DNA from 4 places in the Acidovorax lacteus genome. Region 1 is predicted to be linked to each of the others. Evidence: predicted binding sites of a transcription regulator. Region 1 holds the regulator's gene; each other region holds the start of a gene.

Region 1 (4,383 bases):
GGGCGACCGCACGCACCTCGTGGACATCGTAGGCACGGGCGGCGACGGCGCCAACACCTTCAACATCTCCACCTGCTCGATGTTCGTGGCCGCAGCCGCCGGTGCCAAGGTCAGCAAGCACGGTGGGCGCGGGGTGTCGAGCAAGAGCGGCAGCGCCGACGTGATGGAATCGCTGGGCGTGCACATCAACCTCAAGCCCGAGCAGATCGCGCAGTGCATTGCCGAGGTCGGCATCGGCTTCATGTTCGCCCCCAACCACCACCCGGCCATGAAGAACGTGGCCCCGGTGCGCAAGGAACTGGGCGTGCGCACCATGTTCAACATCCTGGGCCCGCTCACCAACCCGGCCGGTGCGCCCAACATCTTGATGGGCGTGTTCCACCCTGACCTCGTGGGCATCCAGGTGCGCGCGCTGCAGCGCCTGGGCGCCGAGCACGCGGTGGTCGTCTATGGCCGCGATGGCATGGACGAAGTCAGCCTGGGCGCGGCCACGCTGGTGGGCGAATTGCGCAATGGCGAGATTCACGAATTCGAAATCCACCCCGAAGACTTCGGCCTGGCCATGGCCAGCAACCGCACGCTGAAGGTGGACACGCCCGAGCAGTCGCGCGACATGCTGCTGGGCGTGCTGCGCGGCGACAGCGGCCCCGCGCACGACATCGTCTGCCTGAACGCCGGAGTGGCGCTGTATGCGGCCAACGTGGCCGACAGCATGGGCGACGGCATTGCGCGCGCGCGCGCGGCGCTGGCCAGTGGCGCGGCGCTGGCCAAGCTTGAGCAGCTCGTGGCCCGCACGCACGCGCTGGCCGCCTGACGGACCCCGGCCGTGTGGCACGACAGCGGCACCTGGATTGCCCTGGGCGTCTCGGCCCTGTTCATCGGTGTGGGCGTGGCCCTGCACCGGGTCTTTCTTCACATCCTCCAGCAGCCCCCGCAAGGGGACGACAAGGCCCCACCCCATGAGTGACATCCTCGACAAGATCGTTGCCGTCAAGCGCGAAGAGATCGCCGCCGCGCAAAAGAAGGTTTCGCTGGCCGCCGTGCGCGCCGACGCCGAAAGCCGCGTGCTCACGCGCGACTTCGAAGGCGCGCTGCGCGCCAAGATCGCCGCCGGCCAGGCCGCGGTGATCGCCGAGATCAAGAAGGCCAGCCCGAGCAAAGGCGTGCTACGCGAGGACTTCATCCCGGCCGACATCGCCCAGAGCTACGCCGAGGGCGACGGCCGCGTGAGCGCCGCCTGCCTGTCGGTGCTGACCGACCGCCAGTTCTTCCAGGGCAGCGTGGACTACTTGAAGCAAGCCCGTGCGAGCTGCGCGCTGCCCGTGCTGCGCAAAGACTTCATGGTCGACGCGTACCAGATCTACGAAGCCCGCGCGATGGGGGCCGATTGCGTGCTGCTGATCGCCGCCTGCCTGGAGGACGCGCAGATGGCCGATCTCGAAGCCGTGGCCCACAGCCTGGACATGGCCGTGCTGGTGGAGGTGCACGACGGCCCTGAGCTGGAGCGCGCGCTGCGCCTGAAAACCCGGCTCGTGGGCATCAACAACCGCAACCTGCGCACCTTCGAGGTGTCGCTGGACACCACGCTGGGCCTGCTGCCGCAGGTGCCGGCAGACCGGCTGCTGGTGACCGAGTCGGGCATCCTCGCGCCCGCCGACGTGCAACGCATGCGCGCGGCCGGGGTGCACGCCTTCCTGGTGGGCGAGGCCTTCATGCGCGCGCCCGACCCGGGCATGGCGCTGGCCAAGCTGTTCCAGTAAAGCTATATTTTTGATAGCACACTTTCTTGCATGGACAAGCACAAGCAGGCCTTTTGATGCAGAGCCCTGACACCACCCAGCTGCACAGCGCAAACCCGTCCGACTGGCCTGTGGCCCCGGGCTGGCAGCTGCTGGTGGATGAGTTCTTCGCCAGCGCCGCCGGGCAGGGCCTGCAGCGGTTTCTGGCCGAGCGGCTGGCCGCGGGCGCCACGGTGTTTCCGCCCCGGCCGCTGCGCGCACTCGAACTCACGCCGCCCGAAGCCACGCGCGTGGTCATCCTGGGGCAAGACCCGTACCACGGCCGCGGCCAGGCCGAGGGCTTGGCATTCTCGGTCGCACCCGGCGTGCCGCTGCCACCCTCGCTGCGCAACATCTTCAAAGAGCTGCAGCGCGACCTGGGCACACCCCCGCCCGCCTGGCCCGAGCCCGGCGGCAGCCTCGTCAAATGGGCGCGCAACGGGGTGCTGCTGCTCAACACCTGCCTCACCGTGGAAGAAGCCCAGCCCGCCAGCCATGCCGGCCGCGGCTGGGAGGTGCTGACCGACGCCGTGATTCGCCACGTGGCCCAGGGCCCACGCCCGGTGGTGTTCATGCTGTGGGGCTCGCACGCGCAGAGCAAGCGCCCGCTCATCGACCACCAGCGCCATCTGGTGCTCACGGCCAACCACCCGTCGCCGCTGTCGGCACTGCGCCCGCCTGCGCCCTTCATTGGCTGCGGACACTTCGGGCGTGCGCGCGCGTTTCGGGAACAGCAGGAGCAGCGCGAGGCCGCGGGCGGCGCGGGCTGAGGCGCGCGGGCGGTACAGCCCCACCCGTAGGCCGCGCCACGCGGGGCCCTCTCAGAGCGCCTTGCGCAAGTTGGCAGGCGCGATCTTCAGCGCCTCGCGGTATTTGGCCACCGTGCGGCGCGCGCATTCGATGCCCTGCTCCTTGAGCATCTCGGCGATCTGGCTGTCCGACAAGGGCTTGGCCGGGCTTTCGGCCGCCACAAACTGCTTGATCAGCGCGCGCACGGCGGTGCTCGATGCGTTGCCGCCGGTCTCAGTGCCCAGGCCCGAGCCAAAGAAGTACTTGAGCTCGAAAGTGCCGATGGGCGTGGCCATGTACTTGGCCGTGGTCACGCGGCTGATGGTGGATTCATGCAGGCCCAGCTCGTCGGCAATGTCACGCAGCACCAGCGGGCGCATGGCCAGCTCGCCATGCACGAAGAACGCGCGCTGGCGATCCACGATGGCGCGCGACACGCGCAGGATGGTGTCGAAGCGCTGCTGGATGTTCTTGATGAACCAGCGCGCCTCTTGCAGCCGCTGCTGGAGCGCCTGGTGGCCTTCGCCGCCGCGGTGGCCGCGCAGCGCGCCCGCGTACACGTCGTGCACGCGCAGGCGCGGCATCACATCCGGGTTGAGCTGCACCACAAACTGGGGCTGCCCCTCGCGGCTGCGGGCCGCCTTGCGCACGATCACATCGGGTACCACCACATGCCGCTCCACATCGGCAAAGCGGCGGCCCGGGCGCGGCTCCAGCCGTGCGATCAGCGCCATGGCGGCGCGCGTGCGCTCTTCGCCCTCGCCCGTGGCCTGCGTGAGCCGCCGCACATCGCGGCGTGCCAGCTGCTCCAGCGGCTGGTCGCAAATGCACAAGGCCGCACGCACCACGGCAGGATCGGTGTCGTCGTCCTCGTCGGCTGCCAGGGCTGAAAGCTGCAGGCGCAGGCATTCGGCCAGGTTGCGCGCCCCCACGCCCACCGGCTCCAGGCTTTGCAGCAGGCGAAGGGCCACGGTGAAGCGGTGCACCAGCTCTTCGAGCTGCTCCAGATCGTCATCGCCCGCCAAACCCCGGGCTAGGTCTTCGAGCGGGTCTTCCAGGTAGCCGTCGTCAGTCAGCGATTCGATGAGAAAGCGCAATGCGGCGCGGTCCACCTCATTCAGGCGCAGGGCCAGCGCCTGCCGATGCAGAAAGTCGGTGAGCGACTCGTGCGCATGGGCCAGGTCGGTGGCGTCTGTCTCGTCCTCTTCGCCGCCATTGCGCTGGCGCGCAGGGGCGTCACCGCCCCACTCGGTGTCGTTGGCCGACCATTCCACGCTGCCATCGCCCTCCCAGTCGGGCGCGGTGTCGCCCAAGGGGGGCTCAGCGCCTTCGCTGGGCGTGGCGCTGTCGGCAAGGCGCTCGCCGGTCTCCAGCGCCGGGGCCACGCGTGCGGCTTCGTCGGCCGCGTAGTCGTCGGTCTGCGCAGGGGCATCGGCCTCGGCCATGCCGAAATCTTCGCGCACAGCCTCGTCGGCGGTGCGCTCCAGGAACGGGTTGTCGTCGAGCATCTGCTCGACTTCTTGCGACAGCTCCAGCGTGGACAGCTGCAGCAGCCGGATCGACTGCTGCAACTGCGGCGTGAGCGCGAGATGCTGCGAGACGCGCAGCGACAGACCGGGCTTCATCACACCCACGCGGCCGCTGCGCGGCCCCCGAATCGCCACCGGCCGCTGCCAGGCGCGCGCGTCTGGCCGGTCGGCTGCGCACAGCGCATCGTCAGAAACAGCACCGCCACGGCTACATCCGGAAGTGTTCGCCCAGGTACACCCGGCGCACCTCGGCGTTGTCCACGATCTCCGAGGGCGTGCCCTGCGCC
Region 2 (4,383 bases), on a different contig from region 1:
CAGCGGGTGCCGGGGCAGCCGCCGCGGGCTCGGGGGTGGCCGGGGCCTGGGCCATCGACAGCGTACCGGTCGACAGCAGGCTCATCCCCAGCAGCAGGGAAGCAAGCAGTTTTTTCATGGCGTAGTTCTCCAATCTGGACCAGCGGGCCTCAAAGGGCTTCTTTGCCGGTTTCGCCGGTGCGGATGCGCACCACCTGTTCAAGGTGGGTCACGAAGATCTTTCCGTCGCCGATCTTGCCGGTGCGCGCAGCACCTTCAATGGCCTCGATCACGCGGTCCACCAGATCGTCTGCCACCGCGGCTTCGATCTTGACCTTGGGCAGAAAGTCCACCACGTACTCGGCTCCGCGGTAGAGCTCGGTGTGTCCCTTCTGGCGACCGAAGCCTTTGACTTCGGTCACGGTAATGCCTTGCACGCCGATGTCGGAAAGCGCTTCGCGCACCTCGTCGAGCTTGAAGGGTTTGATGATGGCTGTCACCATTTTCATGTTCGGATCCTCCGGTCGGGGCGCGTGACACGCCCGCAGACGATTACAGGGTTTTGGTGAGCGTGACGATCACGCGCGACTTGTTGATCGGGCCGTAGAAGGCCTTCTTGTTGGCACCTACGACGGCCGCCGTCAGGGACAAGCCGCCGCCAAAGTCGTAAGCGCCGCCCACGCTGTAGTCCATGTAGTTGGGCGTGCCCAGGCGCTTGATGTCGCTCGCGAAGCGGGTGAAACCCACCGAGGCCTTCAGCGTGACGCTGGGCATCACCTCCTGAGCGAATGCGAGGTTCAGGTAACCGGTGTTGCGGCCCTTGAGCCCGGAACCCGCCTTGGCACCAGCAAACGCAAAGTAGTCTTTGGACAGGGTGTGCGAATACTTGGCCGTCAGCGGGCCGAAGGTGGCAGCGCCATACACCTCGGTGGTGTTGCCAGCGGTGTTGCCAGGGTACAGGTACGACAGCAGGCCCACGTCGAGGTCCACATCACCGGCCTTGAACTTGTAGCCGCCGTACACATCCATCTCGAGAGAATTGCCGGTGAGCCAGTCCACGCTGGAGTTCCAGTTGCCCACATAGAAGCCACTGTCACCAAAGGCGTAGTCGAAGCCGCCTTGCAGAGCGGGCTTGAACGCACGGGCCTTGCTCGCGTCCTGGTCCTGGCCGCGGAACTTGTAGTTGGTGGTCAGGGAGACGTTGCCGGTCAGCTGGGCACTGGCCAGCAGGGGCATGGTGGCCAGCAGGGCAACGCCCAGGGTCTTGATGGATGCGCGGGTCATGTTTCCTCCGGTAGGTCTAACTAAGTAAGGGACGCAGCGCTTCAAGCACGGACCGTGCCATGCCCTTGCTGCGCCGGTGTCTTTCCCCGTTACAGTAGGAAACGCCCGCGCACCATTCGCACCGAAACGGTGCGCATCACCACCGCCAAGGTGGAAGGCGCGGACAAACGCACCCATGTGGGGAAGGAACCAAGGATGAGTCTTGCTTTGGTGCAAAGCCGCGCACTTCTGGGGCTACAAGCCGCCGCTGTCACCGTCGAAGTGCATCTGGCCAACGGCCTGCCCAGCTTCACGCTCGTCGGCCTGGCTGATGTGGAGGTCAAGGAAGCGCGCGAGCGGGTCCGCTCGGCGCTGCAGAACGCGGGGCTGGAGTTCCCGCACAACAAGCGCATCACCGTCAACCTGGCACCAGCCGACCTGCCCAAGGACTCCGGCCGATTCGATTTGCCGATTGCCCTGGGCATCCTGGCCGCCAGCGGCCAGATCGACGCTGGGCGGCTGGCCGGGCACGAGTTTGCGGGCGAACTGTCGCTGTCTGGGGAACTGCGCCCCGTGCGCGGCGCGCTTGCCACGAGTCTGGCGCTGCGGAGACAGCGCGAAGACTGCACGCTGGTACTGCCGCCTGGCAGTGCCGAAGAGGCCGCGTTGGTACCCGGAGCCCAAGTGGTACGCGTCAAGCACTTGTTGGATGTGGTGTCCGCACTCCGCCCGTCCAGCGCCGATGGCGCGGAGCTGCCGGAAGGTTGGATACCGTTGCAGGCGCGTGCACCGATCCAAGAGCAGACGGGGCCCGACATGGCCGAGGTTCGCGGTCAGCAGGTCGCACGGCGGGTGCTCGAGATCGCAGCCGCCGGAGGGCACAGCCTGCTGATGGTGGGCCCACCGGGCTCGGGCAAGTCGATGTTGGCGCAGCGTTTTGCGGGCCTGCTTCCCCCCATGACGCAGGATGAGGCCCTGGAGGCTGCCGCTATGGCCAGCCTGGCGGGGCGCTTCAGCCCGGACCAGTTTGGCCAGCGCCCGCTGGCCCAGCCGCACCATTCCGCCAGCGCGGTGGCACTGGTCGGAGGCGGCTCGCCCCCACGGCCCGGCGAAATCTCGCTGGCTCACCAAGGCGTGCTGTTTCTCGACGAACTGCCCGAATTCGCACGTGCAGCGCTGGAAGCCCTGCGGGAGCCACTAGAAACAGGGCAGATCCGCATCGCGCGAGCCGCACAACGCGCGGACTTTCCCGCACGCTTCCAGCTTGTGGCAGCCATGAATCCGTGTCCGTGCGGGCACCTGGGGTCGCGCTTGAAGAGTTGCCGCTGCACACCCGATCAGGTGGCGCGCTACCAGGGACGGCTGAGCGGCCCACTGCTAGACCGCATCGATCTGCACATCGAGGTGCCCGCCTTGCCTCCCGCACAGCTCCTGGAAACCCAACCTTCCGAGTCCAGCGCCGCCATCCGTGAGCGGGTGTGCCTGGCGCGCGAACGCGCCTTGGCACGCCAAGGATTGCCCAACCAGGCTTTGCAGGGACAGTCCCTGGAGATGTACGCCCGGCCCCAACCGTCGGCCCAGCGGTTTCTACAGGACGCCGCGACGCGCCTCGGTTGGTCTGCGCGGGCCACCCACCGCGCGCTGCGCGTGGCGCGCACAGTGGCGGACCTTGCAGGCAGTGAGAGCCTGGAAGCCGTGCATGTGGCCGAAGCTTTGCAGTACCGCCGTGCGCTGGGCAAGGCTGGGGAGTAAGGCGCCACGGTCAAATCCCCATGTGCGCACGGCGCAGTGCGGGCTCTCCGAGAAGCGCCGCCATCGTCCCTTCGAATCGCACCCGGCCTTCGTCCAACAGGTAGGCACGGTCGCACACTTCGGCGGCAAAACCGAGATTCTGCTCGGACAGCAGCACGCTCACCCCTTCGGCCTTGAGCGCGCGCAGCATCTCGGCCATCTGGTCCACGATCACCGGAGCGACGCCTTCCGAAGGTTCATCGAGCAGCACCAGCAGGGGCTGCCCCATGAGCGTGCGCGCCAGCGTGAGCATCTGCTGCTCGCCACCGCTCATGCGGCCGCCCGGCCGCGAGCGCATGGGCTCCAGGTGGGGAAACAGCGTCCACAAACGCTCAGGCGTCCAGACCGGAGCGGGTCTGCCGTCGGGCCAATGGCGCGGCGCCTGCCTTCCCACCTCCAGGTTTTCGTCCACAGTCAGGTCGGTGAAGATGCGCCGCTCTTCGGGTACATAGCCCAGGCCCGCGCGTGCGCGCTGAAACGGGGCCTCCTGCGAGCAGTCGCGCCCCAGAAAACATACTCGGCCCGCCCTGCGCGGAAGCAGGCCCATCAAGGCCTTGAGCGTGGTGGACTTGCCGGCACCGTTCCGTCCCATCAGGGCCACCGCCTCTCCGCGCCCCACCTGCAGGTGCAGGTCGAACAAGGCCTGCGCAGCGCCATACCAAGCGCACAAGCCCTGGGCTTCCAGCAAGACCGAGGAGGCCTGAGGCGTCATGCCGCGTCCTCCGCCTTGAGCGGCTCTGCCGCCTGCCGCCCCAGATAGAGGGCCTGCACACGCGCATCGGCGCGCACGGACTCCGGGGCGCCGTCGGCCACCGTCTGGCCCCGGGCGAGCACCAGCACCCGATCGGCATAGCCGAACACGACGTCCATGCTGTGCTCGGTGAACAGCACCCCCATGCCCGCCTCTCGCGCCAAGCCCCGGGTGAGCGCCATGAGCGCATGACGCTCACCCGGGGCCGTGCCCGCAGTCGGCTCGTCCATCAGCAGCAGACAGGGGTTGTGCGCAACCGCCATCGCCAGCTCCACACGTTTGACGTCGCCATACGCCAGGGCCGCACAGGGCCGCTCTGCCTGGTCGGCCAGCCCGACGCGCTGCAGCAGCGCCAGCGCCTCGGCACGCTGGTAATGGGTCGCACGGCGCCACGGAGACCATAGGCGGCGATCGCGGGACAGCAGGGCCATCTGGACATTCTCGGCGACCGTCAGCGAGCCAAACGTCTCCGCAATCTGGAAGGTGCGCCCGACGCCCAGGCGCCAAATGTGCCGTGGTGCAAGGCCGCACAGCTCCTGGCCCTGCAGGCGCACCGACCCTGCGTCGGCCCTCAGTTGCCCGTTGATCAGGTTGAACGT
Region 3 (4,383 bases), on a different contig from region 1:
TCAAGGTGGTCAGCGTGATCAGGGTATTCTTCATTCGGTGTCCTCGCACGGTCATGCAGGCGCTGCATGGAGTATCCCCCGAATCACCGGGGTCCGCCAAACAGTCAATGGCCGCCGTGTGGATCAACCAAAGACCTCCATCGGCAGACTCCTGTGCATGTCCGTGGTTCCCAACAGACCAGCATGGCCGATGCGGTGACAACAATAGGCCCAGAACAAAAAAGGCGGCCGAAGCCGCCTTCTGTGCAATGCACCGTCGCTGCAATTACAGCGAGTAGTACATGTCGAACTCAACCGGGTGGGGTGCCATGCGGAAGCGCGTGACTTCGCCCATCTTGAGCTCGATGTAAGCGTCGAGCATCGAGTCGGTGAACACGCCGCCCTTGGTCAGGAAGGCACGGTCCTTGTCCAGATACTCCAGGGCCTGGTCCAGGCTGTGGCACACGGTGGGCACCAGCTTGTCCTCTTCGGGCGGCAGGTGGTACAGATCCTTCGTGGCGGCTTCGCCCGGATGGATCTTGTTTTCCACGCCGTCCAGGCCGGCCATCATCAGGGCCGAGAAGCACAGGTACGGGTTGGCCGAGGGATCAGGGAAGCGCGCTTCGATGCGACGGCCCTTGGGGTTGGCCACGTAGGGAATGCGGATCGAGGCCGAGCGGTTGCGGGCCGAGTAGGCCAGCTTCACCGGAGCTTCAAAGCCGGGCACCAGGCGCTTGTAGCTGTTGGTGCCAGGGTTGGTGATGGCGTTCAGGGCACGGGCGTGCTTGATGATGCCGCCGATGTAGTACAGCGCGAAATCGCTCAGGCCTGCGTAGCCGTCACCAGCGAACAGGTTCTTGCCATCCTTCCAGATCGACTGGTGCACGTGCATGCCCGAGCCGTTGTCGCCCTGGTAGGGCTTGGGCATGAAGGTAGCGGTCTTGCCGTAGGCGTTGGCCACGTTCCAGACCACGTACTTCAGGACCTGCGTCCAGTCGGCGCGCTCGACCAGCGTGCTGAACTTGGTGCCGATTTCGTTCTGGCCTGCGCCCGCCACTTCGTGGTGGAACACCTCAACCGGAATGCCCAGCGACTCGAGGATCAGGACCATCTCGGCGCGCATGTCTTGCGTGCTGTCGACCGGAGGCACGGGGAAGTAGCCGCCCTTGGTGGTGGGACGGTGGCCACGGTTGCCACCCTCGAGCTTGGCGCCCGAGTTCCAGGGGGCTTCGTATTCTTCGATTTCGCTGAACACGCGGCCGGGCTCGTTGCTCCAGCGCACGCCGTCAAAAATAAAGAACTCGGGCTCCGGACCAAAGTAGGCCGTGTCGCCCAGGCCGGAGGCCTTCAGGTAGGCTTCGGCGCGCTTGGCGATCGAGCGCGGGTCACGGTCATAGGCCTTGCCGTCGCTGGGCTCCACCACGTCACACTGCAGGAACAGTGTGGTTTCTTCAAAGAACGGGTCAATGTTGGCCGTGTTCGGGTCGGGCATGAGTTGCATGTCCGAGGCCTCAATGCCCTTCCAGCCTGCGATGGACGAGCCGTCAAACGCATGACCGGTGGTGAACTTGTCTTCGTCAAAGTGGGAGATCGGCACGGTCACGTGCTGCTCCTTGCCGCGGGTATCGGTGAAACGGAAGTCCACGAACTTGACTTCGTTCTCCTTCACCATCTTCATCACGTCTGCAACGGTCTTGGCCATCAGGTTCTCCTGGAAAAGCGCGGTTTAAAAAATGACGCCGGTATCTAAGCAGTTTGCGTGCCAGGCGAGTGCACACACGCACAGGGAAGGAGCAGGCTGCGGGCAAAGGTGCACCTCAGCACGGGCCTGCGCACCAATAAAGTGCAACACAAGTCACCCGACCCACACTCACAAGGTTCGCACCATTTCAGGGCCAAGCGTTGCACCAAATTCGTGCAGACCTTGGCGAAGGCGCACCCAAGCCGCAGGAACCTGCTGCGCGGCTCCCTTGACGCCCAGCTCGATATGGCGCCCGTATTGTGGATGATCCACACTGGGCAAGCTGAACACTCGGATCCCTGGGTGCTCGCGTTCCACACTTTCCATGAGCGGCGTCAACGAAGCCTCCATCGCCCCCATGACGATCACCGAATGCTCGGTCTGGGGCGTGCGGTTGAAGTGCTCGGCGTAGTGCTGGTCAAGCACCCACTCGATCATGGGCCAGGCCATCACGGGAAAGCCCGGCACAAAGTACACGGCACCGCCACCGGGCTGGCTGCAACTGAAACCTGCGATCTTGTTGTAGGGATTGGGAATGATGGCAGCGCCGTCCGGGAACATGCCCATGTTGAGGCGGTGCACGTTGTCGGGCCGATCGGGTTCATAGGGCAGGCCCTGCTCGGCGGCCACATCGCGCATGCGCTCGCGGATCAAGTCGGCCGCTCCGGGGTGCAGAACAAGCGGGCGCGAAAGCGCTGCGGCCGCGCACTGGCGGGTGTGGTCGTCGGGCGTGGCGCCGATGCCGCCGCACGAAAACGTGACGGTGCCCGGCGTGGCAAACGCCCGCGACAGCATGGCCGTGATCCGCGCCGGATCGTCGCCGACGTACTCGGCTTGCGACAGCGCCAGGCCGCGGGCGCCCAGCAGTTCAATGATCTTGGTCAGGTGTTTGTCGGCACGCTTGCCGGACAGGATTTCGTCGCCCACGATGATGGCGTGGAACGCGGGGGTGACAGCGGTCATGGGGCAGGGGCTTGGTTGGAAGGCAGCGCAGGCGGTGCAGCGTCTGCAGAGGGTGTGGCGGTGGGCAAGGCCGTGCGCGCAGCACCGGCATCGTCCGCAACCACCGCTGAAGGAGCGACCACGTCGCCCGAGGGCGACTCGGCACGCAGACGCTCCAGCGCCGCCAGGCAAAAATGCGTGAACCACAGCGAGGAGAAGGCAAACACCAGTGTGTAGATCCAGATTGCAATCGGGATCAGGATGTAAAACGCCGCGAGGAACACCACGCCCGAGGCCCAGACCAGGCTGGGCGCAGCGCCCATGTAACCCGTGACCACGCCGATCAGCAGCAGGCCACCGCGGTGACGGCGGAACAGTTCGACCCGCTCCTCGCGCGAGGCGTGCTCGGCCAGCGCATCAAACGCCATCACACGGTAAGTCAGCCAGCCCCAGATCAGTGGCGGAAGGATCAGCACCAGGGGCGGCACCAGCCACAGCGGCATTGAGACCACGAGCGCAATCCCAGCCAGCAGCGTGGACCCCAGCGACCACGCGAGGCTGGCCAGCAGGGAGCCGCCCTGCTTGCGCTCCAGATGGGCGAAGCGGCGCTCCGTGACCAGCGACACCAAGGCGGGCATCATGAAGAGCGCCACGATAAGAAGCACCACCACCACCAGTACAGGTGTGACCAGCAACACCACCAGCAGAGGGGCCACCACGCCCGTCACGTCGCCAAAGCCCAGGTCTTTGAGCCAGGCCCAGAGCCGGCTGAGCCAGCTGGCGGTCTCGATCCAGGCCAACACCCACTGGACGGCGGCGTCCCAGTAAAAATAGCCCAAGCCTACGGCCAGCAGCACCATCAGGCCCAGCGGCAGCATGGACAGCCCAATGACCCGGGGATGCAGACAGTAGGCGGCGGCCCGCCAGAAAGCGTCGAGCAACAAGCGCATGGAGCCAAGCATACCCGCTTGCCCAGAATCCCCTTCGAATCTGGAGATCAGTTGCGTCCCATCAGGCGCAGTACCCCGCGCCACTGCTGCGACCAGAAACCACGGCCGTAGTCGCGCACGCGGCCGTCGACTCCAGGCTCAACCTGATCACGCACGCCGGTCGGCTCGTAGCGGCCGTCGAAAATGGCTGTGCCAAACAGCATGTCCCACCAGGGCAGCAGCACCCCGAAGTTGTGCCCGCCCAGTACCACACGGCCATTGCGCGCCGTGCTCTCGTGACCAATGCCAATGCTGTGATGCCGGCGGTGGAACCAGGGGCTGACCCACAGCCGCCCGCCCAGGCGACCGAAGTCCAGCCGCAGATTCGCATGCTGCAGGCTTTCGCTGAGTTGCGCGATGGCCACGATGGCAATGAACTGCCCTGGCGCCACGCCAATGAGCTGGGCCACGGTGACGATGATCAGGTCGCGCAGCACATCGTCAAGCAGGTGGTTGCGGTTGTCACTCCACATCGTCATCTGCTGCTGCGAGTGGTGCAGCGCGTGCAGCTTCCACCACCATTCGAACTGGTGCTGGCCGCGGTGGATCCAGTAGTCCACGAAGTCGAACACCACCAGATAAAGAAGCAGACTGACCCAGGCGATGTCGGTCACGCCGGGCCACAAATCATCCAGATGGAACGTGCCCAGTCCCGCCGCGCGCAGGCTGCCGAACAGACTGTCGAGTACCGGCCCGAGCGTGAAGAACAGCGCCACACGGAACACGCCCAGC
Region 4 (4,383 bases), on a different contig from region 1:
CCGTGTTCGGCCAGCAGCGCCTTGTTGGCTGTGACCACGGGCTTGCCCGCGGCCAGGGCGGCCTGCACCCACTGCAGGGCGCCCGTGGTGCCCCCGGCCACTTCCACCAGCACATCCACCGACGGGTCGGTGGCCAGCGCCAGCGGGTCGGCATGCACAGCCACGCCCGCGGGCACAAGGCTGCGGGCCCGGGCCACGTTGCGCACCGCCACCTGGGTGACGGCCACGGGCCGGCCCGCGCGCCGCGCCACCAGCGCGGCCTGGCGGGCGAGCAGCTCCAGCGTGCCCAGGCCCACGGTGCCCAGGCCAATCAGGCCCACGCGCAGCGTCGAAATGCCCATGCCATGGGTGGCGGCGGGCAGCGGGGCTGGTGCGGGGTGCAGGTCGGGGTCGTGGTACATGCTGTCTTCTCCTTGGGCAGGGCCCGGAAACAAAAAAACCCAGCGGCCGGGGCTGGGTTTGCTTCAGGGGGAGAGACAACACCAGGGGGCCGCCAGTGCGGCCACCCAACGCGAGGCTAGGTCGCCGCGGTGGTCATGGTGGTAATCATTCGGGCCCCTGCCATCGTCGCGCGCAGGCACACGCCGCTGGCTTGGCCAGCGCGCGCTGCGGTCGTCGACAAGGAGCAGAGGCACGTCATGAGGCGGCCAGTGTAGCGCAGCCGCGCCGTCTGGCAAGCCCGGCGTTGGGCCGGTTCAGTGGGCCGCTGGCGCGGAGGGGATGGGGGCCGCCGGCTGGCGCTGCATGGCAATCGCGTCGAACGGGCAGCGCAGCGCACACAGCGCGCAGCCGGTGCAGCCCCCCGCGTCGTGCAGCACCGACTGCTTGCGCCCCCAGCCCTGCGGGCCTTGGCTATGCAGCGACAGCACGCGCGGATCGCACACGGCCACACACCAGCCGCAGCCGGTGCAGCGTGCGGGGTCGATGCGGGGCAGGGCCTTGGCGGGCATGGCTAGGCTGGCGGGGTGCGGCGCTGCGCAGCCAGCTTGCGGTACACCGTCTGGCGGCTGACGCCCAGCGTGCGGGCGGCCTGGGCAATGTTGCCGCGGCAGCTTTGCAGCGCTTGCTGCAGGGCCGATTGCGACAGCTCCTGCAGGTTCTGGGGCGCACGCGCCATGGAGGGCGTGGTGGCCAGACGCGTGCCGCGCCGCAGCTCGGCCGCAAAGTCGTCGCACAGGTGGTGCCAGTCGAGGGTGTCTTCGTCCTCGTCGAGCAAGGCGCAGGCGGTGCGCAGCACGCTGGCGCACTGGCGCAGGTTGCCGGGCCAGTGATGGCGTGCCAGCGCGGCCAGCAGCGAGGGGCTGATCTGCAGCGCGCGTCCGGGCTCAAAGCTTTGCAGCATGCGCTGCGTGAGCGCATCAAAATCGCTGCGCTCGCGCAGTGCGGGCAGTTCCACCGTCAGGCCGTTGATGCGGTAGTACAGGTCGGCCCGAAAGCGCCCGGCCTCGACCTCGTCGCGCAGCACGCGGTGCGATGCGCAAATGAGCGCAAAGTCCACCGCCACCGCACGGCCACCGCCCAGGGGCGTGACCTCGCGCTCCTGCAACACGCGCAGCAGCCGCGTTTGCAGTGCCAGTGGCATGTCGCCAATTTCGTCGAGGAACAGGGTGCCGCCATGCGCTTCCCGCAGCAGGCCGGGCCGGCCCTCGCGCCGCGCGCCGGTGAAGGCGCCCGCGCTGTAGCCGAACAGCTCGGCTTCGATCAGCGACTCGGGTAGGGCCGCGCAGTTCACGGCCACAAACGCCCCGCTGCGGCGCGGGCCGCTGTCGTGTGCGGCGCGGGCAAACCATTCCTTGCCCACGCCCGATTCGCCCTGCACCAGCACCGCAATCGGCTTGCCCAGCACGCGGCGCACGCGTGCGGCCGCGGCGCTCCAGCGGGCGTCGCCCGTGTCCTGCTGCGCCAGCGCATCGGCAGGCACGGCAGCAGGGCGCGCGGCCGGCGTGCTGCGGGGGCCGGCGGGCAGGGTGCGCGCATCGGCAAACAATTGGCCGAACAGCACGGCGCCGTGGCGCAGGCGCAAGGCCTGCGGTCGGTCCGGGTGGCGGTGGTGGGCGGCCAGCAGATCGACAAAGCGCAGGTCCAGCAGGTCTTCCAGCGCCACGCCGCCCAGTTGTGTGGGGCGGATTTGCAGCAGCGCCAGCGCGCTGCGGTTGGCACCCAGCACCCAGCCGTCTTCCGACAGCAGCACGATGCCCTCGCCCACCGAGGCAATGCCCTCGGGTTGCGCATGCAGGTGCAGCCGCAGGTGCCGCTGCCCGGGCGCGGTCAGCAGGCGGTTTTCGATCATGCAGGCCGCGGTGCTCACCAGGCCCAGCGTGTGGGCCTGCCCGCGGCCGTGTTCGCCCGAAATGTCGAGGATGCCCAGCAGCTCGCCCGTGCCCGACAGGATGGGCGCAGCCGCGCAGGTGAGAAAGCCGTTGCGCTCCAGAAAGTGTTCGGCCCCATGGATTTCGGTGGGCGCCAGTTCGGCCAGGGCTGTGCCGATGGCGTTGGTGCCGCGCTGTGCCTCGTGCCACGAGGCCCCGCTGGTCAGTGCCACACGGGCGGCCTTGTCGAGAAAGTACGGGTCGCCGCAACTGTCCACCAGCGTGCCGCAGGGGGCCGCCAGCACCACCACGCTCTGGCTGTGCCGCACTTGGGCAAACAGGTATTCCATGACGGGGCGCGAATGCGCCAGCAGCGCCGGGTGGCGGCTGCGCAACTGGGCCAGCGCGGCCTGCTCCAGGTTGTCGGGGGCACCCAAGCCGCCCGTGGGCCGCAGGCCGGCGGCCAGGCTGCGCTGCCACGAGCGGGACAGGCGCGCATCGATGAGCCCGCTCGCGCAATCGCCATGCGACAGCAGTTGCTGCCGCGCCTGGCGCAGCGCAGCGCCCTGGGCGGTGGTTTTCATCCTTGTCTCCTGCCGGGTCTGTCGCCCGGGATGGACAGCCAGTATCCGCCGTGCCGGACGCAGGGGGCAACGGCGGGGCGGGCAAGCCCTGCGCAAGTGTCACATTCTGGAACAGGTGTCCGCGCGCCGGACGTTGCGTGGAACACGGCCACGCCCGGTGGTGCAGGCGAAAAATCCTTGTGTATCAGCCACTTGGCGCATTCGGCCTGGCTGGCACGCTTGTTGAGATGACGGTGCTGCCTTTGGGCACTGTGTTCCACACCATCCACAACGAGAGCGAGGACGACACCATGATCTATGCAGCCCCTGGCACCGCCGGTGCCCCGATTGCCTACCAGTCGCAGTACGACAACTTCATTGGCGGCCGGTTCGTGCCCCCTGTCAAAGGCCAGTACTTTGACGTCATCACGCCCGTGAGCGGAAAGGTCTATACCCGCGCTGCGCGCTCCACGGCCGAAGACATCGAACTCGCCCTGGACGCCGCCCATGCCGCGGCCGACGCCTGGGGCAAGACGGACGCGGCCACGCGCGCCAACATCCTGCTCAAGATCGCCGACCGCATCGAGCAGAACCTGGAGCGCCTGGCCTACGCCGAAACCGTGGACAACGGCAAGGCCATCCGCGAAACGCTGAACGCCGACATTCCGCTCACGGTCGATCACTTCCGCTACTTTGCAGGCTGCGTGCGCGCGCAGGAAGGCGGTATCAGCGAGATCGACGAGAACACCATGGCGTACCACATCCACGAGCCGCTGGGCGTGGTGGGCCAGATCATTCCGTGGAACTTCCCCATCCTGATGGCGGCCTGGAAGCTGGCCCCAGCCCTGGGCGCAGGCAACTGCGTGGTGCTCAAACCAGCCGAGTCCACGCCGATCTCCATCTTGATCCTGGTGGAGCTGATTGCCGACCTGCTGCCGCCCGGCGTGCTCAATGTCGTCAACGGATTTGGCCGCGAGGCGGGCATGCCGCTGGCCACCAGCAAGCGCATTGCCAAAATTGCGTTCACCGGCAGCACGAGCACCGGCCGCGTGATTGCGCAGGCCGCCGCCAACAACCTGATCCCCGCCACGCTGGAGCTGGGCGGCAAGAGCCCCAACATCTTCTTTGCCGATGTGATGGACAAGGACGATGCGTTTCTCGACAAAGCCATCGAAGGCCTGGTGCTGTTTGCCTTCAACCAGGGCGAGGTCTGCACCTGCCCTTCGCGCGCGCTCATTCAGGAATCGATCTACGACCGATTCGTGGAGCGCGTGCTCCAGCGCGTGGCCGCCATCAAGCACCAAAACCCTCTGGACACCGACAGCATGATGGGCGCGCAGGCCAGCAAGGAGCAGCTCACCAAGATCCTGAGCTACCTGGACTTGGGCAAGCAGGAAGGTGCCGAAGTGCTGGCCGGCGGCGGCCAGGCCCACCTGGGCGGTGACCTGGACGGCGGCTACTACGTGCAGCCCACGCTGTTCAAGGGCCACAACAAGATGCGCATCTTCCAG

What was found. The regulator sigma-54, encoded in region 1, starts transcription at its own class of promoters, with help from an activator protein. The targets are predictions, from matches to a motif close to TGGCANGNAANCTGCTTT.
Region 2: a site for sigma-54 is predicted at 1,306-1,323, ahead of ABD866_RS09560 (TorF family putative porin). Genes of this name have one in related genera too.
Region 3: a site for sigma-54 is predicted at 1,727-1,744, ahead of glnA (type I glutamate--ammonia ligase). Genes of this name have one in related genera too.
Region 4: a site for sigma-54 is predicted at 3,105-3,122, ahead of exaC (acetaldehyde dehydrogenase ExaC). Genes of this name have one in related genera too.

What each region holds. Positions count from the first base shown of each region.
Region 1 is NZ_BAABEX010000024.1:149,766-154,148, forward strand. It holds gene trpD (anthranilate phosphoribosyltransferase) at 1-814, shown strand, start outside; gene ABD866_RS11545 (hypothetical protein) at 827-967, shown strand; gene trpC (indole-3-glycerol phosphate synthase TrpC) at 960-1,760, shown strand; gene ABD866_RS11555 (uracil-DNA glycosylase) at 1,817-2,548, shown strand; gene ABD866_RS11560 (RNA polymerase factor sigma-54) at 2,600-4,192, opposite strand; gene lptB (LPS export ABC transporter ATP-binding protein) at 4,305-4,383, opposite strand, start outside.
Region 2 is NZ_BAABEX010000013.1:38,944-43,326, reverse strand. It holds gene amt (ammonium transporter) at 1-118, opposite strand, end outside; gene glnK (P-II family nitrogen regulator) at 150-488, opposite strand; gene ABD866_RS09560 (TorF family putative porin) at 532-1,263, opposite strand; gene ABD866_RS09555 (YifB family Mg chelatase-like AAA ATPase) at 1,459-2,994, shown strand; gene ABD866_RS09550 (ABC transporter ATP-binding protein) at 3,005-3,745, opposite strand; gene ABD866_RS09545 (ABC transporter ATP-binding protein) at 3,742-4,383, opposite strand, start outside.
Region 3 is NZ_BAABEX010000002.1:66,181-70,563, forward strand. It holds gene ABD866_RS01145 (hypothetical protein) at 1-34, opposite strand, end outside; gene glnA (type I glutamate--ammonia ligase) at 266-1,681, opposite strand; gene ABD866_RS01155 (competence/damage-inducible protein A) at 1,850-2,683, opposite strand; gene ABD866_RS01160 (EI24 domain-containing protein) at 2,680-3,612, opposite strand; gene ABD866_RS01165 (sterol desaturase family protein) at 3,660-4,383, opposite strand, start outside.
Region 4 is NZ_BAABEX010000031.1:3,194-7,576, reverse strand. It holds gene ABD866_RS15840 (homoserine dehydrogenase) at 1-401, opposite strand, end outside; gene ABD866_RS15835 (ATP-binding protein) at 696-950, opposite strand; gene ABD866_RS15830 (sigma-54-dependent Fis family transcriptional regulator) at 953-2,893, opposite strand; gene exaC (acetaldehyde dehydrogenase ExaC) at 3,184-4,383, shown strand, end outside.